One region of the Streptomyces sp. NPDC002133 genome, then DNA from elsewhere that is predicted to be linked to it. Evidence: riboswitches for the same ligand, from Rfam matches in the RefSeq annotation. Region 1 holds a riboswitch; each other region holds the start of a gene.
The links. A riboswitch is a leader RNA that binds a small molecule or an ion and turns the genes downstream of it on or off. The one in region 1 is predicted to bind cyclic di-AMP.

Region 1 (7,315 bases):
GCGACCTGAAGGCCCCCCGCCAGGTCCGCCGCTTCACCGAGCAGGCGCTGTCCCGGCCGACGGAGGAGTTCGTACGGTCGCACGGGCTGCGGCTCGTCGTGAGCGCCGTGGCCGAGCTGGAGTCGGGGAACCTGGACGCGGCGTGCGCGGCGGGGACGCGGGCGGTGGAGGTCGCGGGCCGCATCTCGTCCGCGCGTACGACGGAGTACGTACGGGACCTGCTGCACCGACTGGAGCCGTACGGCGACGAGCCGCGCGTGGCGGAGCTGCGGGAGCGGGCACGGCCGCTGCTGATGGCCCCTGCGTAGGCCGTACCCCCGGTACGGGCCCGGCTGTAGCCGGTACGGGCCAGCCGTACCCGATCCGTGTGGCGTGTCCCACCTGGTTTAACGCGATTGTCACTGGGCCAGTGCACTATCGGGGGCGGGAGGAGTGTCATGACGGCGGCATACGACTGCGACGTGCTGGTGATCGGCGGCGGGATCATCGGTCTGTCGACGGCGTACGCCCTGACGCGCGCCGCGCCCGGCACCTCCGTCGTGGTGCTGGAGAAGGAGTCCGGCCCCGCACGCCACCAGACCGGGCGGAACAGCGGGGTGATCCACAGCGGGATCTACTACCGGCCGGGGTCGCTGAAGGCGCGGTTCGCCGTGCGGGGCGCGGCGGAGATGGTCAAGTTCTGCGCGGAGTACGGAATTCCGTACGAGGTCACCGGAAAGCTGATCGTCGCCACCGGGCGCGAGGAGCTGCCGCGGCTGCACGCCCTCGTGCAGCGCGGCAGGGAGAACGGGATTCCGGTGCGCGAGCTGGGCCCCGCGCAGATCTCGGAGTACGAGCCGCAGGTGCAGGGCGTCGCGGCGATCCATGTCGGGACGACCGGGGTGTGCGACTTCGGCGCGGTCGCGGCGCAGCTCGCGGAGACCTCGGGCGCCTCGGGCACGGAGGTCCTCTACGGCGAGCAGGTCCGGGCCGTCGACCGGCGCCCGTGGGGTGTCGCGGTCCGTACGTCCTCCGGGGGTCCCCGCGCCGAAGGCAGGGGGAGGATCGTCCGGGCACGGGTCCTGGTGAACTGCGCGGGGCTGCACTGCGACGAGGTCGCGCGGCTCACGGGCGACGAGCCCGGCATGCGGATCGTCCCCTTCCGGGGGGAGTACTACGAGCTGAGTCGCCCCGAGCTCGTGCGCGGGCTGGTGTATCCGGTGCCCGACCCCGCGTTCCCCTTCCTCGGTGTGCACCTCACCCGGGGCATCGAGGGCGCTGTCCACGTCGGTCCGAACGCGGTGCCGGCGCTCGCCCGCGAGGGATACGGCTGGTCGACGCTCCACCCGCGCGAGCTCGCGGCGACGCTGAGCTGGCCCGGGTCCTGGCGGATCGCCCGCCGCCACTGGCGGTACGGCGCGGGCGAGCTGCACCGCTCGCTGTCGAAGCGCGCGTTCGCGGAGGCGGTGCAGCGGCTGCTGCCCGCGGTGACGGAGGACGACCTGCGGCCGGTGGCGGCGGGGGTGCGGGCGCAGGCGGTGCTGCGGGACGGGACCCTTGTGGACGACTTCCTCATCAAGGAGGCCCCTCGCACGGTCCACGTCCTGAACGCACCGTCCCCGGCGGCGACGGCATCGCTCCCGATCGGCCGCGAGGTGGCAAGGCGGGCGCTGGCACACCTGGCGTGAGGCGCTGCCTCTGATCATTCTGATCATGCGGACCAGGGCCCCGCCCGTGCCCTGACCGCGGCCGTGCGACGCCTGCCTGCCCGCTACCGTCCGTACAGCCCGGGTGTCCGTCATCGGACGACTCGGAACGAGCCTGTCCGTCATCGGACGACTCCGGACGAGCCTGTCCGTCATCGGACGACTCCGGACGAGCCCCGCCTGCCGCGGGGCACCAGGGCGGAGAGAAGCCCGCCGCAGGCACACACCACCCGCCGTACAATCGGGGCATTGTGTCTGAGTTCGAGAACGTCACCACCAAGGGTCCCCGCCCGAAGGGCGAGCCGCGGTTCCCGGGCGGGCCCGCCGCCGATCCGGCCGGGTCGCACCACGAGCGCCGGATCCGCAGCTTCCAGCCGCGCCGGAGCCGGGTGACCGCCGGCCAGGGCGAGGCGCTTCTGCGGCTGTGGCCCACCTGGGGGCTGGACATCGACGGGCTGCGGACCCTCGATCTCGCCGAGATGTTCGACGGACTGCCGGTCGTCCTGGAGATCGGCTTCGGGATGGGCGAGGCGACCGCCCAGATGGCCGCCGCCGACCCCGGTACCGGCATCCTCGCGGTCGACGTGCACACGCCGGGCCAGGGCAATCTCCTCGGGCTCGCGGACCGCGCGGGCCTCACCAACGTCCGTGTGGCCAACGGTGACGCGATCATCCTGCTCCGCGAGATGCTCACCCCGGACGCGCTCGACGGGCTCCGCGTGTACTTCCCGGACCCGTGGCCGAAGAAGCGCCATCACAAGCGCCGGCTGATCCAGCCCGAGTTCCTCACGCTCGCCGCGAGCCGGATGAAGCCGGGCGCGGTACTGCACTGCGCGACCGACTGGGAGCCGTACGCCGAGCAGATGCTCGAGGTCCTCTCCGCACACCCCGGCTTCGAGAACACCCAGGCGGACGGCGGATACGCGCCCCGCCCCGCCTTCCGGCCACTGACCCGGTTCGAGGGGCAGGGCCTGAACAAGGGGCATGTGGTGCACGACCTGCTGTTCCGCCGCAGGTAGCACCCCGGGCGCCGCCCGACCCGCCGGGCAAGTCCGTCGCGTAACCCCGTCGCGCACTGTCAGTGCCCCTGGTTAGGGTCGTCGCGTGTCCGACTGGTCCCCGCAGCCGCAACCGGCCGCGCCGCACCCCGCCGTCCCGGCGTGCGACGAACAGCCCCTGTTCGACGCAGTGCCGGCGCGTGCGCAGTGGCGCTACCGGCCGAGCCGCGCCCTCTGGCGGAGCAAGGCCCTGCGGGCCGGGGCCCTGGTCACCCTGCTCGGCCTCTCCGGCCTGGTCATCCTCGCGCTCGTGCGCGAGCAGACCGGCACCGAGGGCTTTCTGGTGGGCCTCGGCCTCGCCGTGCTGCCGGTCCCGCTGCTGATGGCGGCGTTCCGCTGGCTGGACCGCGTCGAGCCGGGCCCGTGGCGGAACCTCATCTTCGCCTTTGCCTGGGGGGCCTGCGCCGCCGCGCTCGTGGCGATCATCGCGAACTCGTTCGCGACCCAGTGGATAGCGACCGCGACGGCCGATCCGACATCAGCGGACACGATCGGCGCGACCGTCATCGCCCCGATCGTGGAGGAGAGCGCCAAGGCGGCCGCCGTCCTGCTCGTCTTCCTCTTCCGGCGCCGGGACTTCACGGGGATCGTCGACGGGGTCGTCGTGGCCGGATTCACCGCGACCGGCTTCGCCTTCACCGAGAACATCCTCTATCTCGGCAACGCGTTCGGCGAGGACCAGGAGTTCGGCCACTCAGGCTTCGCGTCCGTCACCGCGGCGACCTTCTTCGTACGGATCGTGATGTCGCCGTTCGCCCATCCGCTCTTCACCGTGCTGACCGGCATCGGCTTCGGCTTCGCGGCGATCACGGCACGGCGGCGGAGGTTCCGCAGGACCGCGCTGCCGCTGCTCGGCCTTGCGCTGGCGATGGGCATGCATGCGCTGTGGAACGGCTCGGGGGTGTTCGGCCCGTGGGGTTTCTACGCGGTGTACGCGGCGTTCATGGTCCCGGCCTTCGGGCTGCTGACCTGGCTGGCGGTCTGGACCCGGCAGCGTGAGCTCCGCACCGTCGCGGCCCAGCTCCCCGCGTACGCCGCGGCGGGCTGGCTCTCCCCCGCCGAGCCGCTCGCCCTGTCCTCCATGCGGGCGCGCACGATGGCCCGCGACATGGCGGGCCGCACCCACGGCCCCGCGGCCGCCCGCGCCGTGTCCGAGTACGAGGCCTTCGCGACCTCCCTCGCGTTCCTGCGCCACCGCGCCCACCGAGGCACGGCGGGCCCGGACTTCGTCGCCCGCGAGCAGGAACTGCTCCACCACCTCTGGCAGCGCAAGCACATCGCGTCCCCGGCCCTGACGTACGCCGCCCAGGCGTCGGGCAGGGTCTTGCTTCCGGCTCCGGCCCCGGCTCCGGCGCCGTACCGGGACTACGGGGGCTACAACCCGTACCGGGGATAGGCCGACAGCCCTGACGTCGGGGGGGTGCCGCCAGGGCTGCCGGGGTCGTACGAGCGCGAGGAAACGCCCGGAACGGACGCCCGGAATCGGGCGAAGCGATATGAGCGTGAAAAGCGACGTGCAGCGTGATCGTGGACGCGAACGCCAACGTCGGGAGTCGTACGACGCATCGGGGCATCGGGGCTTCGGCGCATCACGAACCGCCGAAGCACCGAAGCATCAAGCCGCCGAACCGCCGAAGCGGTGAGTCAGATGCTCAGGCCCTTGTCGCGCAGCCACGCCGACGGGTCGATCCCGGTGCCGCCCGCGGTGTGCACCTCGAGGTGCAGATGCGGTCCGGTGACATTGCCGGTCGCGCCGACACGGCCGATCGTCTCGCCGGTGGTGACCGTCTGTCCGGCGGACACGGTCATCGAGGACAGATGCGCGTACCAGATCTCGGTGCCGTCCTCGAGCTCCAGCACCACGCGGTAGCCGTAGGATCCGGACCAGCCCGCCGACTTGACGGTGCCTCCGTGCACGGCCTTCGCCGGCGTACCCGTGGGCGCCGCGAAGTCGAGGCCGGTGTGGTAGCCGGAGGACCACATCGAGCCGGCCTGGCCGAAGGTCGAGGTGATCGTGTAAGAGGACGTCGGCAGGGAGTAGCTCGCGGCGAGCTTGGCGAGCCGCTCGGCCTCCGCCTTGCGCGCCGCCTCCTCCTCGGCCAGCCGCTTCGCCTCCGCGGCCGCGGCCTCGGCCTCGGTCTGCTGGGCCTTCGCCTCGGCGGCCGCCTTCTCGGCGGCGGCCTTCTCCGCGGCGGCCTTCGCCTCGGCGTCGGCCTCGGCCTGCTGCTGCTCGGCCTGCTGGAGGATGCGGGCGCGAAGCGCCTCGCCCGCGCCGGCCGCGTTCTCCCCGCCGTCCGTGGCCGACGCCGTGTCGGCGACGGAGAGCGCGGTGAGCGGCGCCGCGTTCCCGTTGCCGTCCTGCTCGTCGGACCCGTCCGACATCAGGGAGCCCACGCCCGGCAGCGACTTGGCGTCCGGGAGGTTGTCCGTGATGGTGTCGGGCAGGGATATGGAGACGGCGGGCTTGTCCTGCGCGGTGGCCATGCCGCCGGCGCCGACCGCGGCGATGACGCCGACCCCGAGGACGGTGGAGCTCCGGGCGAGCCCGTTGCGCTGCTTGACGACGCGGTGCCTGCCTCGGACCGGGCGGACGGACTCCTCGGTCGGGTTCCACTCCTCCGCGCCGGCCGTGGGGACCCACTCGCCGGCGGGGAACCATTCGGTGGTGGGAGGCTCTTGGAGGGCAGGCTCGTTGGACGCCACGGAGGCGTGCTCCTTTCCTTCCTTCTCGCCTACCGGGTTAGCTGACGGGTTCGGAGCAGGAAGGTCTCCTACGAGCACCATAAAGTGCCCGATTCACCCCAATTGGTGGTTCCCCGGTTCCCTTGCGGAATTCGGCGCGTGCGCGCGGTGCCGTCTCTTGCGACGGCTGGGACGACCGCGCTGCGTTATCGAACGTTAATAGACACCGGGGCGGTATTCCAAGCCGTTCCCACTGATCGTTAACGACTTTGGCCTGGACTTTCCGGGCACAAGAGGGGGGAAACGGGCGAGTTGACCTCCCCTCACCTACCCCCCAGTTTCTGACGGTGCATCAAATGTTATGCGGAGGGCTTCCTTTCGATCACGCTCCGTCGCGACAGGAGGAGCCGTGGGCGATTCAGGGAACCACCGGCATCGTGCGGCGCCGCTCCGGCTGCCGCTCCCCCGGTCGGCTGACCGCCAGCAGCGCCATGTCGTCCGTCGACCCGTCGTTCGTGTGCCGCTGCACGTCGGCGACGACCGCGTCCAGCAGTTCCTCGGGGCCGGGGAAGATTCGACCGCTCAGCCGTTCGCGTGGGTCGTAGAAGGTGCCGTGCTCGTCACGCGCCTCGGACAGCCCGTCCGTGTAGAGCAGCAGCGTGGCCCCGGCCGGGAGCGCCGCCTCGTCCACCCGGTCCGGCCAGGTGCCGACATCGCCCATGCCGAGGGGCAGCGCGGGCTCGCTCGGCTCCAGCACGTCCAGCACGCCGTCCGCGTGCAGCACGAGCGGCGGCGGATGGCCCCGGTTGACCACCCGCACCCGTCCGACGCCGCGCGGGATCTCGGCGAGCAGGGCCGTGGTGAACCCCTCGAACACGTCGGGCTCCGAGCGCCGCGTGCCACCTCTCTTCAGCGCCCGCTCCAGCCGCTGCGCAACCCCCTCCAGGGTGGGCTCCTGCTCGGCCGCCTCCCGGAACGCACCGAGCACGACGGCCACCTCCTCGACCGCGTTCAGCCCTTTCCCCCGTACGTCCCCGACCACCAGCCGCACCCCGTACGGAGTGTCCTGCACGGCGAACAGGTCGCCGCCGATGAACGCGTCCGCCTGCGCCGCCTCGTACCGCGCGGCGATCTGCAGATCGCCGATCCGCGCGGCGGGCGAGGGCAGCACGGCCCGCTGGGCGGCCTCCGCGACGACGCGCGCGGAGGCGAGTCGCGCGCTGCCGCGACGTACGACCTGGTTGATGAAGAGGGCCATCACGGCGACGGTGAGCACGGTCAGCATCTCGGTCACCGACGGGATCTCGGTGAACGTGCCGTTGTACACCTGCAGCCCCGCTTCCGCCGCGAGGGCGCCGACGCCGACCAGCAGGGTGTACAGCGGGGAGAAGAAGGGCGCGGCCACCAGCGGAGATGCGGCGAAGAGCGGCGATGCGGTGTACGACGCCGGGGTGGCCACATCGAAGAAAATCCCGCCCACGATCAGCAGCACGGGCAGCACCTGGGCGATCCGGCGGCCGCCGTCCCGGCGCGGCGCGGCGCCGTCATCGCCGATGCCGTCGTCGCTGTCGCCTGTTCGCTGCCCCACCGATGGTCTCCTGCCCGGTCCGCCCACGGTGCGGACCTACCGTGCCCCACCCAGGCTGGCCGGAGCCGCGCAGCGCAGCGAATCGCCGTCGGCCAACCGGGCTAGCTCCCGGGTCTGCGTCCGGTGCCACGTCGACCGATCGGGCGGTCCGGGCCGCCGGTCACCAGGGGGCCCTCCTGGTGACCTCGGGAACAACGGGTCTCGGTCGGGCGCGGTCGTCGTCCGCCGTCACCCGTCGTGGCCCGCTGTGGCCCTTCGCGGGCCTCCGTGGGCCGTCGTGGGCCGTCGTGGGCCTCCGCGGC
Region 2 (7,315 bases), on a different contig from region 1:
TCCTCCGTCCGCTGTTCACCGCCGGGGCCGAGTGACCCCGACCGTGGTCGGGAGAGCCGGTCCGGAGACTCGGCCGGGAGACTCAGACCGAGCCGTCCAGCAGCCGCTCGCGCAGGCGCTCGCGCGTCTCGGGCGAGATCCGGAGGCCCTCGGCGAAGTAGCGCTCGGTGCCGCCCCAGGTCTCCTCGATCGTCTCGAGAGCCGCCGCAAGATAGTCGGCCCGGGCATCGAAGAGCGGGCTGAGCAGCTCCATGACCTCGGGCGACATCCCGGCGGGGGAGGTGTCGCTGCGGCGCACCTTGTAGCGGCGGTGGGGGTCGTTGGACTTGAGGTAGTCGGCCTCGACGGCGTCCCGCTCGACGCCCACCGCCAGCAACGAGATGGCGATCGACAGTCCCGCGCGGTCCTTGCCCGCCGCGCAGTGCATCAGTGCCGGGACGCTGTCGTCCGCCAGCGCGTGCAGCACCCCGCTGTGCTCCGCGGTGCGCTCCTTGATGATCATGCGGTAGGAGGCGGACATCCGGTCGGCCGCCTTGCCGTCGGCGAGGATCGACCTGAGCTGTTCGAGGTCGCCGTCGCGGACCATCTTCCAGAACTCGGCGCCGTCGGCAGGGTCGCTGAGCGGGATGTTGACATTCCGCACGCCGGGCAGCTCGACGTCGAGGCCCTCCAGCTTGTGGTCCGCAGCGTTCCGGAAGTCGAAGATCGTGTGGAGCCCGAGCGAGGCGAGGAAGGTGGCGTCGCTCTCGGTGGCGTGCGCGAGGTGACCGCTCCGGAAGAGCCGTCCGTACTGCACGCGTCGCCCGTCCACGGTAGGCAGTCCGCCCACGTCCCTGAAGTTGCGCACGCCTGCGAGCTCGGGTTCGGTCGACGGGGTCTGGGGCAGCTGCTGCGTCACGGGGGCTCCTCCGTGTCTGCGGTCGGCACTGCTCGCCGACGATGGCGCGCTCCCGACCCTACGACATCGATTCCTCAGGCAATCATCTTGGTTGCGGCGCCAAGAGCGTTGCCTCCAGGGACGGTTCCCGCTGATGATGTGTGGGTCTGTGCAGATCTGGGGGGTTGCGGTGATCCAGTCGGTCGGTGAGGGGCGCATCTGGCTTCTGTCCGGGCGTACGTGCAGCTACGCGCTGCACGTCACCGACCGCGGCGAGCTGCTGCATCTGCACTGGGGACCCCGCAGCCCGAATGTGCGGCTCAATGGCGGAATCAGCTCCCTGCGGTTCCGTTTCGTCAACGCGATGGCCGGGGTGCTGGGCGTCGGCGGCGACCTCGCGCGGTGGAGTAGGAGTAGAGGACGAGCTGACCGAGGCCCGCGGCTGGGTGGACCCCTAGTAAGGCTGGGTGGACCCCTCTGAGAAGATCAGGCCGGTCGTGCAGCACGGCGAGCTCCACCGGCTGCGCCCGCCGGAGGGCGGGCTGAGCGCTGTGCAGTACGTGCGCGGCGACGAGGTCGTCGTCCTGGCCTGGCTCGAGGCGCAGAGCCACGGGGAGCGGCCGCCCGCGCTCAGGCTGCGCGGGCTCGACCCGGCGGCGGCTCACGAGTGTCTGGACACGCAGACCGTCCACCGGGGTGCGGTGCTGCTGCATCACGGAAAGGACACGGGGCTGCGCGGTGACCGCGACGCTGTGGTGCTCCGGCTGAGCCGCAGATCCGGCCGGATCTGACCCTTCCGCCCTTACGGGTGCATCGAGTGGGATGCCTACTCAATGTGGCTTCTGTCCGTATTGAGGCCTTTGGTGGAACACGCCCCGGTTGTAAGGGGGATGGGCCTCGTTGCGTGAGCGGGATCATATTCGTGACGTTCTGTTGTCGTGTCCCGCAATCAATTGCCTTTGTCCGCAAGGCAATCAGAGATCCGTAATCGACGGAGGGTGACCGGGAATTCCCTGTTGTCGGAACCCGGGTGAATGCCGGGTTAATGAGATGGCTTGTTCCCGTCGACCGGCTCCCTTAAGTTCGCCGCAATCCGGTCGGACCGCCTAATCCTGCCGCCGACCGGAATACGCACCCACCCCCCACGCGTGGCAGGAGCGGGGGACCCAGGTAGAACGCCGACCGGAGTTCCGGACGGCTAGGGGTCAAGCCGCACACCTCGCGGCCGGGCGTCTCCAGCCCGCACCCGACAGCTCACCTCGTAGGCGCCGGAGAGGAATTCGCCATGCCCAAGGGCAAGCATCGTCGTCCGAGGACCAACCCCATCTCGCGCGGATTCGTCGCCGCGGGCACGGGTGGTGCCGCCATCGCACTCCCCCTGATCGGCGCCGCGGGTGCGCACGCCGCGGACACGTCCGCGCCCACCGTCGCCCCCGAGCGCGTCGCCACCATCGCCCACAAGGCCGCCGCCCCCCAGGCGGCCCAGACGGGGAAGGCGGCCAAGACCTACACGGTCGTGTCCGGTGACTACCTGTCGAAGATCGCCGTGGAGCAGGACGTCCGGGGCGGCTGGAAGAAGCTGTACGCGGACAACCGCGAGACCGTCGGCGAGAACCCGTCGCTCATCCACCCGGGTCTCAAGCTCACGCTCGGCGTCAAGGCCCAGGCGAAGGCTCCGGCCGAGGCCCCCGGCAACGAGAAGGCGAAGGCGAAGGCGTCGAAGGCCGAGGCGCCCGCCAAGGCCGACGCGCGGGCCGAGGCTCCGGCGAAGGCCGAGCGCTCGCAGGCGCGCGCCGAATCCGGATCCGATGCCGCCCAGGCCCCCGCCGCTGCCGCTGCCGCCGCCCCTGCCCCCGCCGCGCAGAGCAACTTCTCCGGCTACTTCGCCCCGGTCGACGCGAGCATGACCACCGCCTACCGCACCGCCGGAGCCATGTGGTCCAGCGGCTACCACACCGGTGTCGACTTCGCAGCCCCCACCGGCACCTCCGTCAAGTCGGTCGGCCCCGGCACCGTCGTCTCGGCCGGCTGGGCCGGCGCGTACGGCAACCAGGTCGTCATCCGGCACGACGACGGCACGTACTCGCAGTACGCCCACCTCTCCCAGCTCTCCATCTCGTCCGGCGAGAGCGTCACCGGCGGGCAGCAGATCGGCCTCTCCGGCTCCACCGGCAACTCCACCGGTCCGCACCTGCACTTCGAGATCCGCACCACCCCGGACTACGGCTCGGACATGGACCCGCTCGCCTACCTGCGCCAGTACGGCGTCTCGATCTGAACCTGACGTAACGTCAGCAGTGTCCGCCGCCCTCCGACCTGACCCGGAGGGCGGCGGGCGTGCATGTGGCCGTATTCCCGCCGAGCGGAAAACTGACCAGGTGGTCTATCTCACGCCCCGTCAACACCTCCCTACGGTGGCGTAGGTCACTTAGCGCCGTGAATGATGTCTCGACGTGGCAGACGATTCGAGATCAACGGAAAACAGAACATTCGGGTCGTACGCGGCGATCGGTGACAGCTTCACCGAGGGCGTCGGGGACCCCGGACCCGAGGGTCAGTTCATGGGCTGGGCGGATCGCTTGGCGGTCCTGCTCGACGACCGCGCACCGGAGCACGCCTTCCGCTACGCCAATCTCGCCGTGCGCGGCCGCCTTCTCGATCAGATCGTGGCGGAACAGGTCCCGCGCGCGAGGGAACTCGCCCCCGACCTGGTGACGTTCTGCGCGGGCGGCAACGACATCATCCGGCCCGGCACCGACCCCGACGACGTCGCCGAGCGCTTCGAACGAGCCGTCGCCGACCTCACCTCGGCCGTCGGCACCGTCATGGTGACCACCGGCTTCGACACCCGCGGTGTGCCCGTGCTACGCCATCTGCGCGGCAAGATCGCCACGTACACCGCGCACGTCCGCGCCATCGCCGACCGCTACGACTGCCCGGTCCTCGACCTCTGGTCGCTCAGGTCCGTCCAGGACAGGCGCGCCTGGGACGACGACCGGCTGCATCTCTCCCCCGAGGGACACACGCGCGTGGCGCTCCGCGCCGCCCAGGTCCTCGGGTTCTCCGTCCCCGTCGACCCGGATCAGCCATGGCCCTCGCTGCCGCCGCGCGGCACGCTCGAGGTCCGGCGCGACGACATCCACTGGGCGCGCGAGTACCTCGTCCCGTGGATCGGCAGGCGGCTGCGGGGCGAGTCCTCCGGTGATCACGTGGAGCCGAAGCGTCCGGATCTGCTTCCACTGTCAACTTGACCCGGCCCTGAAAGGGACCGGGCTTGGAGGTAGTGCCCAACTGGCTGCTGGGTGGGCTCCTCCGTCCACTCGCCGACAGCGCGGCAGCCTGGTCGGCCTCCGGCATCAGCTTCACCTGCGTCACGAGCTTCACGAGCGCGATCGTATCCATCCATGTCCCCGCGCTGGGGGGGCAAACCCCTATGTCCGCAGGGGCCGTACGGTCGTCTACACCCATCGAGAACCAGAAGCGTCCCGGCCAAGGTCGACGGCGCGGGCCGTTCACCGACGGGATCCTTCGACGCTGCGAAGAGATCATGCGCGACCGGGGGGAATCGCTAGATCATGCGCACCGCGAAGGAGGGTGTCGCCTGGACCTTCGGGCTCGACGCGTCGGTGTACGAACTGCTGCGTCAGACCTGAGCCGCGGCCAGTTCCTCGGGGCGGATCAGCGCCGAGCTGCCCCGGCCCGTACAGGCGTGGGCCCCGGCCACCGCGCCCAGCCGGGCACAGTCCGCAGCGGGACGGCCGGCCAGCCGCCCGTAGAGGAAGCCGCACACATACGCGTCCCCGGCGCCGTTGGAGTCCACCACCGGCGCGGGCGGCGCCACGGCCGGGACCGGACGTGGTGTGCGGCCGCCCTCGCGGGTCATCACATACGAGCCGCCGGCTCCGGCCGTCGCGACCACGGTGTCCGCCCGCCCTTCGCGCAGGATCTCCCGCATCACCGACGCGATCCGCTCACCGGCCCCCGCCGCGCTGAGGAAGACCACGTCGGAGCGGAGTGCGAACTCCTTGTGGTAGTCGTCCACTCCGTCCCAGTCGTGGAGGTCGGTGGAGACGGGAACACCGAGTTCGGCGATGTCGTCGTAGAGAAAACGGGCGAAGTTCATGATCGACAGATGTACGTGCCGGGCCCGTCGCAGATGCGGCAGGTAGAAGTCGCGCGGCATACGCAGATCCACGGCGTCACGCGCGTCGTAGAAGGACATCCTGCGGCCCGCCGAGTCGACCAGGTTCACCGCACGTCGCGTACCGGCGGGAGAGACCAGGTGCGCGAAGTCCACACCGCCCTCCGCGAGTCGTTCGCGGACCTGCAGGCCCGGTGCGTCGTCTCCGATGAAGTCCAGGAATCTGACGTCGAGTCCGAGGGAGCGGCAGCCGAGGGCCACGTTCCCTCCCGTGTGCCCCGGCCACTCCGTGATCGGGGGTACCCCGACCGAGTCCGCGAGCGGGACCGGCAGCGAGTCGACGCGGACGACCGTGTCGACCCCGCTGCCGCCGATCACCAGGACGTCAAGTTCCGGCCGGTCCTCGTGTTGCGCGGACACCGCTTCCCCTCCCATGAGCCTTCGGTGCGCTACGCACTCTGTCGTGTCAGCGCTTGGCGGTCGAGCCCCAGTTCACGGGCGAGGGCCTCGTCCGTCCACTCCAGCATCGCGGCGCGGCTGAGCGACCCCGCGTACGACGTCATCTGCACCGCGAGACCGTCCAGCAGAGCCGTCAGCCGCCACGCCGCAGACCCAGGGTCGGCGCAGCGGAACTCGCCGGCGGTCGCGCCCTCCGCGATGACCGCGGTCAGCTCGGCCTTCCACTGCTGGTCGAGATCGCGAGCCACTTCGCGCAGGGCCGGTTCGCGCAGCGACGCCGCCCAGCCCTCGATCCACAGGCGCCAGCCTTTCGCCTGACCCGTCGGGGCGTACCAGCGGACGGCGGCGCGCAGACGGCGTACCGCGGATGTCCGACGACCGAGGATCTTGCGCAGATGGGCCAGGTCGCCCTCCGCGGCATAGCCGAAGGCGGCGGCGACGAGCCGCTCCTTGGTCGAGAAGTGGTACAGCACCAGGGCGTTGCTCACCCCGAGTGCGGAGGCGACATCGGCGATCCGCACGGCGGCCACGCCCCGCGCCTCGATCTGCTCCACGGCGGCCCGCAGCAGCTCTTCCTGTCGCTCCGCCACGCTCAACCGGACTCTCGTCACCCGGTCACCCTACACACGGGTGTGCGAGCTCCATGAGCCGTCGGTCGGTCCCACGGCCCGCCACCACCGCCAGGCCGACGGGCAGTCCCGCCACCGAGATCCGGGGCAGCACGAGGCACGGGAGCCCTGCCGCGCTCACCGGACACGTGAGGCGGAAGGAGGCGTCGCGGAGGGCGGCGGCGGTCGCCGGCCTACCTGTACCAGCCGAAGCGTTCCGCGATCACCGGCAGCCGGTCGGCGACGATTGCGTGCGCGGCGGAGCGCGGCGTCGTGCCGTCGGCCTGGGCGCGTGCGAGCATCTGGCCGACCAGGGCGCGCATCGAGCGGCGCGTGTACGCGAACGCCTCCTCCGCGTCGGCACCGATGTCGCCGAAGAGCGTCCACCACCACCAGGCGTTGGTACCGGAGTTCACGACGACGTCCGGCAGGACGGTGATCCCGCGCCGGGCGAGCAGCTCCTCCGCGTCGGGCAGGACCGGCATGTTGGCCGCTTCGACGATCCAACGCGCAGTGATCAGCGCCTGGTTGGCGGTGTCGACGGCGTACGAGACGGCGGCCGGGATCAGCACCTCCGTCTCGGCGGACAGCCAGGCGTCGGCGGGCAGTTCGGTGTCGCCGGGGCGCAGCGCCGAGCGGTCCACCGTTCCGTAGGCGTCGCGCGCGGCCAGCAGCTTCTCGATGTCGAGGCCGTCAGGGTTGGCGATCGTCCCCTTGATGTCGGCCACGGCGACGATCCGCAGGCCCGCGCGGGACAGGAAGCGTGCCGTCGCCCCACCCATGGTGCCGAGGCCCTGGACGGAGACCCGGACGCCCGCGCGGTCCTCGCCCGCCAGGTCGAGTGCCGTGAGCACCGACTCGGCGACACCGCAGCCGCCGACCAGCTCGTCGAGGCCGATGCCGTCGACCTCGACGGCGAAGGCGTCGGCGAGCCGCTGCCGTGCCGCCGCCTCGTCGTCGAGCAGCGGATAGACGGCCTGCACGGATGAGACGAGGCCGGCCTCTGCGGCCGCCTTGTCGACGAGGTCCTGCGTGAGGCCGAGGTCCTCGCCGGTGGTCCAGACGCTCTCGATGTACGGGCGCATGGCCCGCAGATAGCGCACGAGGACGCCGTACGCCTCCGGGTCCTGCGGATCGCAGTCGATGCCGCCCTTCGCGCCGCCGAGCGGGATGTACCGCACCGTCGGATCGTCGGCCTTGTAGTGCAGGGCCTCCTTCATCGTCATGCCC
Region 3 (7,315 bases), on a different contig from region 1:
CTGCCGCGCGGAGGGCCGTCGCGAGGACCTCACCGTCGCCGGACTCGGTGACCCCGCCGTCGCCCACCCAGGGGATCGCGTTGACGACGACCGCGTCGCACGCGTCGTCCCGCAGGGCCTCGCCGAGCGCCGCCCGGAAGTCGTCCGGTGTCGCCGCCGTCGTCAGGTCGCGCGGCGGCAGCGGGCGCAGCCCCTCCGTCAGGCAGGCGTCGTAGGTGAGGAGGCCGAGGGACTCGGAGTTGCCGAGGATGGCGACGCGCGGCCCCGCCGGCAGCGGCTGTCCCGCGAGCAGCAGGCCCGCGTCGACGAGCTCCGTGACCGTGTCGACGCGGATGACGCCCGCCTGCGCGAGCAGCTCGGACACGGTCGCGTACGGCACCCGCGTCGTCGGCACCGCGTGTCCGGGCGGCGCGCTCCCGCTGTGCCGGGCGCCCTTGACGACCACGACGGGCTTGACCGCCGCGGTACGCCGCGCGAGACGTGTGAACTTCCGCGGGTTCCCGATCGATTCGAGGTACAGCAGGACGACGTCGGTGTCCTGGTCCTCGTACCAGTACTGCAGGAAGTCGTTCCCGGACACGTCCGCCCGGTTCCCCGCCGAGATGAAGGAGGACAGCCCGGCGCCCCGTCGGTGCAGCCCCGACAGCAGCGCTATGCCGATCGCACCCGACTGGGTGAACAGCCCGATCCGGCCGCGCGCCGGCGACTCGGGCGCGAGCGACGCGTTGAGCCGTACAGCCTCCGAGGTGTTGATGATCCCGAAGGCGTTCGGCCCGATGATCCGCATCCCGTACGAACGTGCCTGGCGCACCAGTTCGCGCTGCCGCTCCCGCCCCTCCGCCCCGCTCTCGGCGTATCCCGCGGCCAGCACGACCAGACCCTGCACCCCGTGCTCGCCGCAGTCGGCGACGGTCTCAGGCACCCTTTCGGCCGGTACGGCGACGACGGCGAGATCGACGGGCTCCCCGGTCTCCGCGACGATCTCCGCGACCGAGCGGTACGCGGGGACGCCGTCCAGCTCGCGCACGTCAGGTGCGAGATTCCGGTTCACCGCGTACGCACGCCCGGTGTAGCCGGAGTCGAGCAGATTGCGCAGCACGGTACGGCCCACCCCGCCCGGCGCCCGCCCTGCTCCGATCACCGCCACCGACCTGGGCGCGAGCAGCCGCTGCACGGACCGCGCCTCGGCGCGCTGTTCACGGGCGCGCTGCACGGCGAGCGACTCGGCCGTCGGCTCCAGGTCCAGCGTCAGATGGACGGAGCCTTCCTCGAAGCTGCGCTTCTGTGTGTATCCGGCGTCCGTGAAGACCTTGATCATCTTGTTGTTCGCGGGCAGCACCTCGGCCGCGAACCGCCTGATTCCCCGCTCCCGCGCGACCGCTGCAATGTGCTCGAGGAGCGCGGAGGCGACGCCCCTCCCCTGGTGTGCGTCCTGCACCAGGAAGGCGACCTCCGCCTCGTCGGCGGGCTTGGACGCCGGCCTCCCGTTGGCGTCGATCCGGTCGAAACGGACGGTCGCGATGAACTCGCCGCCCACCGTCGCGGCGAGACCGACCCGGTCCACGTAGTCGTGGTGCGTGAATCGGTGCACGTCCTTCGCGGAGAGCCGGGGGTACGGCGCGAAGAAGCGGTAGTACTTGGACTCGTCCGAGACCTGCTCGTAGAAGCTGACGAGCCGCTCGGCGTCCTCGGTGGTGATGGGCCTGATGCGCGCAGTGCCACCGTCACGCAGCACCACGTCGGCTTCCCAATGGTCGGGGTAGGCGTGATCCGACGGGGTCTGCATGGGGAAAGAGTACGGCTCGGGCACCGGTCGCGAAGCCCGGGAGGCGGGTGCAGTCTGAGGGCACCCGCGCGTGGCCCGGACGCCGGCCGACGGCCGTTGCCGAGCACTGCACCACACATGAGAGACTGGTCTAGACAACCGCTTAGGACTTGAAGGGCACCACCATGGCTGAGCGCCGCGTCACTGTCGGCTGGGCCGAGGGCCTCCACGCCCGCCCCGCTTCCATCTTCGTCCGTGCCGCCACGGCCTCCGGCGTCCCGGTGACGATCGCCAAGGCCGACGGCACCCCCGTCAACGCCGCCTCGATGCTCGCGGTGCTCGGCCTGGGCGCGGAGGGCGGCCAGGAGATCGTCCTCGCCTCGGACGCGGACGGCGCGGACGCCGCGCTCGACCGTCTCGCGAAGCTGGTCGCCGAGGGTCTCGAGGAGCTCCCCGAGACCGTCTGACCGCTGGTCCCGCCCCGGGAAAGGACCTTGCACCCGCCCCGGCAGGGAATGACAAATAAATAGAAACGGCGGAGCCGCAGCAACCGGGAATTTCGGTCAGCGGCTCTGCCACTTTCAAATATCCCCTCTTTGTATACGGCGCTTCTGTTAATTGCGGACGCTCGCCGTGTTTACGGCGTGTTGCGAAGTCCTCACCGTCCCGCGCGTCGTGATGCGCAGCCTGTGCGCCCCCGCCATCCGCTCGGCGTGCATCGCGGTGAGCGCCCGCGCCCGCTCCGCGTCGCCGCGTGACACCGCGTCCACGATCGCACCGTGCTCGGCCCAGGACTCCACCGGCCGAGCGGGCTGCTCGACGGCGTACATCCAGGCGACCTTGTGCCGGAGCTGGGTGAGGAGCGCGATGAGTCCGGGGCTGCCGGAGGCCTGCGCGAGGGTCTCGTGGAACCAGCCTCCGAGCGACCGCAGATCCTCGCCCTGGCCCCGGCGCGCCCGCTCCTGGCCGAGCCTGACCAGGCCGCGCAGCACTTTGAGGTGGGCTTCCGTGCGCCGCTGCGCGGCCCGTGCGGCGCCCAGCGGCTCCAGCAGCATCCGGATCTCCAGCAGGTCGGCGGCCTCCTGCTCGGTGGGCTCGGCGACGCACGCTCCCGCATGTCTGCGGGTGACGACGAAGCCCTCGGACTCCAGGGTCCGCAGCGCTTCGCGCACCGGGACCCGGGAGACGCCGTAGCGGCGTGCCAACTGCTCCTCGGTGAGCCGGCTGCCGCGCTCGAAGACACCGGAGACGATGTCGTCGCGGATCGCCGTGCATACCGAGCGCGCAGGAATGCGCATACCGAACCTCCGCCTTTAATCCGCGCGAAACCCAGTCGAGCGATGTCTGTTCGGTGACTCTATTGCAGCCGGCCGGAATTTCCGATGGCCTGCCGGAATCCATGGATATCTTTTGGCCTGAATACGCCGAAAGCCCCGGCCGGTCGCCATGACCGGGCCGGGGCCCACGGCTGCGGAGGCGGGCGTCAGACGCTCACGCCGTGGCCGCGCAGATACGCGACCGGGTCGATGTCCGAGCCGTAGTCGGGGCTCGTGCGGGCCTCGAAGTGGAGGTGCGGGCCGGACGAGTTGCCGGTGGACCCGGACAGGCCGATCCGCTGGCCCGGGGTGACGGTCTGGCCGACCGAGACGCCGATCGACGACAGGTGGCCGTACTGGGTGTACGTGCCGTCCTTCATCTTGATCACGATGTTGTTGCCGTACGCACCGCCCCAGCCGGCCTCCACGACCGTACCCATGCCGACGGCGACGACCGGAGTGCCGGACGGGGCATGGAAGTCGACGCCGGTGTGGCTGCCGGAGGACCAGACCGAGCCGCCCGCCTGGTAGGCCGTGCTGACGTGGGAGGCGGCGACCGGGAGCGTGTAGGACATCAGGCGCTTGCGCTCGGCCTCGCGGGCGGCGCGCTCCTTGGCCTCGCGGGCCGCCTTGACGCGGGCCTCCGCCTTGCGCTTCGCCTCAGCCTCGGCCTTCGCGCGGGCGGCGGCCAGATCGGCCTCGTACTGCTGGGCCGCGGCCTGGGCGTCGATCTGCTCGGCGAGGGTGGTGCCGGCGGCGACGGCCTGGGTGAGGCCGGTGTCCTCGAAGGACGGGCTTTCCGTGTCGGCGGCGAGCGCCGGGGAGGCGAGGCCTCCGATGACGCCGGTGGTGGCGAGGGCAGCGGCTCCGGCGATGCCCGCGCGCTTGCGCGTCAGCCGGCTCGGACCACGATGCTTCCCGGTGGCACGGGTGAACGCCATGTAGTGGCTGATCCTTTCCTTCCTTCTCGCCTACCGGGTTAGCTGACGGGTTCGGAGCAGGAAGGTCTCCTACGGGCCCCTCCGCACGAGTGCGAAGGCGTCCGATTCACCCCAGGGGACATGTGGGTCCCCGGCTCCCCAGGCTCGCGCCCGACGGGGACTCGGCGATGGCTGTCCGATGCCGCTGGTGCGGCTGGTGCAACCGGCGGACAGCGCAGAAGACGCTAAGCCGGACATCTTTCAATCACCAAACGGACACGGAGATTTGTTGTGCATGCCACAGGCCAGACAGGCAGCCTCTCCAATAAAACGGACATACGGGAGGGCCCCGTTGGCACGATGCCAACGGGGCCCTCCGGGTGCGCCGGAACCGACCGGCGGTCAATCAGCCCGTGACAACAGTCACTTCACCGATGCCCAGCGCCCTGACCGGCTCCTCGATCTCGGCCGCGTCGCCCACGAGGACGGTGACGAGCCTGTCCACCGGGAAGGCGTTGACGACCGCGGCCGTCGCCTCGACCGTGCCGGTGCGGGCCAGGCGCGTGTACAGCTGCGCCTGGTAGTCGTCCGGCAGGTGCTGCTCGACCTGGTCGGCGAGCGTGCCCGCGACCGACGCGGCGGTCTCGTACTTCAGCGGGGCCACACCCACCAGGTTCTGCACGGCGATGTCGCGCTCGGCGTCGGTGAGGCCCTCCGCGGCGAGGGTGCGCAGCACCTTCCAGAGGTCGTCCAGCGCCGGGCCGGTGTGCGGGGTGTCGACGGAGCCGCTGATGGCGAGCGTGGCCGCGCCCGTGCCGTCGGCGGAGGAGCGCAGGACCTGGGCGAAGGCCCGCACGCCGTACGTGTACCCCTTCTCCTCGCGCAGGACGCGGTCGAGACGGGAGGTGAGGGTGCCGCCCAGGCAGTACGTGCCGAGGACCTGGGCCGGCCAGACGCGGTCGTGGCGGTCCGGGCCGATACGGCCGATGAGCAGCTGCGTCTGCACCGCGCCGGGGCGGTCGACGATGACGACGCGGCCCCTGTCGTCGGCGGTGATCGACGGCATGGGACGGCTCTCGGCCGCGCCACCGGTCCAGGCGCCGAGGGTGTCGGCGAGCACGGCATCCACATCGACACCGGTGAGGTCGCCGACGATCACGGCGGTGGCGGACGCGGGCCGGACATGGCCCTCGTAGAAGGCCCGCACGGCCGCGGAGTCGATGCGCTCCACGGTCTCCTCGCTGCCCTGGCGGGGCCGGGACATCCGGGAGGACGCCGGGAAGAGCTGTTTGGACAGCTCCTTGGCGGCGCGGCGGGCCGGGTTGGCGGTCTCGTGCGGGATCTCGTCCAGCCGGTTCCGTACGAGCCGCTCGACCTCGCTGTCGGCGAAGAGCGGCGCACGCAGGGCCTCGGCGAGCAGGCCGAGCGCCTTGAGGAGGCGGGAGACCGGCACCTCGAGGGAGACGCGGACGCCGGGGTGGTCGGCGTGCGAGTCCAGGGTGGCGCCGCAGCGCTCCAGCTCCGCGGCGAACTCCTCCGCAGTGTGCTTGTCGGTGCCCTCGGAGAGCGCCCGGGCCATGATCGTGGCTACACCGTCGAGGCCCTCGGGCTCGGCGTCCAGCGGGGCGACGAGGAAGATCTCGACGGCCACGACCTGCTGGCCGGGGCGGTGGCAGCGCAGGACGGTCAGCCCGTTGTCGAGCACACCGCGCTCGGGGGCGGGGAAGGCCCACGGCCTGGCCTCGCCCGCCTGCGGCTGCGGGTGGAATTCCATGGTCACGGCAGCGTCGGTCACTGGTCCGCCCCCTCCTCGTCGTCGTTGTCCTCGGTGTCCTCGGCGGACTGGACGGGCTCGTACACCAGAACCGCCCGGTTGTCCGGGCGCAGCCGGGCCTGGGCGACGGCCCTGACCTCCTCGGCGGTGACGTCGAGGACCCGCGACACGGCGCTGAGCGCCAGCTGGGGGTCGCCGAACAGCACGGCGTACCGGCAGAGTTCGTCGGCGCGGCCCGCGACCGTACCGAGCCGGTCCAGCCACTCGCGCTCCAGCTGTGCCTGGGCGCGCTCCATCTCCTCGGGCGTCGGGCCCTCGGCGGCGAACCGCTCCAGCTCGTCGTCGACGGCGGACTCGATGTCGGGCACCTCGACCCCGCCGGACGTCTTCACGTCCAGCCAGCCGAGCGAGGGCGCACCGGCGAGCCGCAGCAGGCCGAAGCCCGCGGCGACGGCCGTGCGGTCGTGGCGCACCAGACGGTTGTGCAGCCGGGACGACTCACCGCCGCCGAGGACGGTCAGCGCCAGGTCGGCGGCGTCGCACTCGCGTGTGCCGTCCTGCGGCAAGCGGTAGGCGGCCATCAGGGCGCGGGCCGGAACCTCCTCCTCCACGACCTCGCGCAGCTGCTCGCCGATGATGTCGGGCAGGGTGCCGTCACGCGGCGGCTGCTTGCCGTCGTGCATCGGGATGGAGCCGAAGTACTTCTCGATCCAGGCGAGGGTCTGCTCCGGGTCGATGTCGCCGACGACCGACAGCACCGCGTTGTTCGGCGCGTAGTACGTCCGGAAGAAGCTCCGCGCGTCCTCCAGCGTCGCGGCGTCCAGGTCGGCCATCGAGCCGATCGGGGTGTGGTGGTAGGGGTGTCCGTCCGGGTAGGCGAGGGCGGTCAGCTTCTCGAAGGCCGTACCGTACGGAACGTTGTCGTAGCGCTGGCGGCGCTCGTTCTTGACGACGTCCCGCTGGTTCTCCATGGACTCGTCGTCGAGCGCGGCGAGCAGCGAGCCCATGCGGTCGGCCTCCAGCCAGAGCGCGAGCTCCAGCTGGTGGGCGGGCATGGTCTCGAAGTAGTTGGTGCGCTCGAAGCTGGTGGTGCCGTTGAGCGAGCCGCCGGCTCCCTGGACCAGCTCGAAGTGTCCGTTTCCCGGCACCTGCGCGGAGCCCTGGAACATCAGGTGCTCGAAGAGGTGAGCCAGGCCCGTACGCCCCTTGACCTCGTGGCGCGAGCCGACGTCGTACCAGAGGCAGACCGCGGCGACCGGGGTCAGGTGGTCCTCGGAGAGCACCACGCGCAGACCGTTGGCCAGGCGGTGCTCGGTTGCTGTCAGGCCGCCGGAGCCGGCCTGGGCTGTGGCCGTGTGACCCATGGGCATGTGGTCCCTTCGATCGCGTTGCTGGATGTCCTGCCACTGTATGCAAGCGCGTCGGGACCTGGCGAAGTTCCCGCAGCTTCCACCCGGTGTTCCGGGTCGCGGTCCGCGCTGTCGGTGGGACGGTCCACAATGGTCGGCGTCAGATCACATTCATGGTTCATGTTGGTGAA

Region 2: it holds a riboswitch for cyclic di-AMP, as region 1 does, so the genes downstream of both, ABT078_RS39160 (M23 family metallopeptidase) here and ABT078_RS24705 (M23 family metallopeptidase) in region 1, are expected to answer to the same signal.
Region 3: it holds a riboswitch for cyclic di-AMP, as region 1 does, so the genes downstream of both, ABT078_RS38950 (M23 family metallopeptidase) here and ABT078_RS24705 (M23 family metallopeptidase) in region 1, are expected to answer to the same signal.

Annotation. Positions count from the first base shown of each region.
Region 1 covers NZ_JBEOXF010000028.1:80,071-87,385, reverse strand. The annotation lists gene ABT078_RS24725 (NsdA family TPR-like regulatory protein) at 1-308, shown strand, start outside; gene lhgD (L-2-hydroxyglutarate dehydrogenase) at 438-1,667, shown strand; gene trmB (tRNA (guanosine(46)-N7)-methyltransferase TrmB) at 1,934-2,704, shown strand; gene ABT078_RS24710 (PrsW family intramembrane metalloprotease) at 2,790-4,139, shown strand; gene ABT078_RS24705 (M23 family metallopeptidase) at 4,388-5,446, opposite strand; cyclic di-AMP (ydaO/yuaA leader) riboswitch at 5,458-5,593, opposite strand; gene ABT078_RS24700 (PP2C family protein-serine/threonine phosphatase) at 5,844-7,013, opposite strand.
Region 2 covers NZ_JBEOXF010000084.1:4,205-11,519, reverse strand. The annotation lists gene ABT078_RS39175 (DUF6126 family protein) at 1-35, shown strand, start outside; gene ABT078_RS39170 (tyrosine-protein phosphatase) at 83-898, opposite strand; partial or broken gene ABT078_RS39165 (GH36 C-terminal domain-containing protein) at 1,170-1,668, shown strand; cyclic di-AMP (ydaO/yuaA leader) riboswitch at 2,000-2,158, shown strand; gene ABT078_RS39160 (M23 family metallopeptidase) at 2,163-3,155, shown strand; gene ABT078_RS39155 (SGNH/GDSL hydrolase family protein) at 3,331-4,128, shown strand; gene ABT078_RS39150 (carbohydrate kinase family protein) at 4,521-5,438, opposite strand; gene ABT078_RS39145 (TetR/AcrR family transcriptional regulator) at 5,468-6,088, opposite strand; gene ABT078_RS39140 (Glu/Leu/Phe/Val dehydrogenase dimerization domain-containing protein) at 6,280-7,315, opposite strand, start outside.
Region 3 covers NZ_JBEOXF010000082.1:20,617-27,931, forward strand. The annotation lists gene ABT078_RS38935 (bifunctional acetate--CoA ligase family protein/GNAT family N-acetyltransferase) at 1-1,786, opposite strand, end outside; gene ABT078_RS38940 (HPr family phosphocarrier protein) at 1,951-2,232, shown strand; gene ABT078_RS38945 (GntR family transcriptional regulator) at 2,380-3,063, opposite strand; gene ABT078_RS38950 (M23 family metallopeptidase) at 3,249-4,022, opposite strand; cyclic di-AMP (ydaO/yuaA leader) riboswitch at 4,036-4,199, opposite strand; gene ABT078_RS38955 (M16 family metallopeptidase) at 4,408-5,796, opposite strand; gene ABT078_RS38960 (M16 family metallopeptidase) at 5,793-7,139, opposite strand.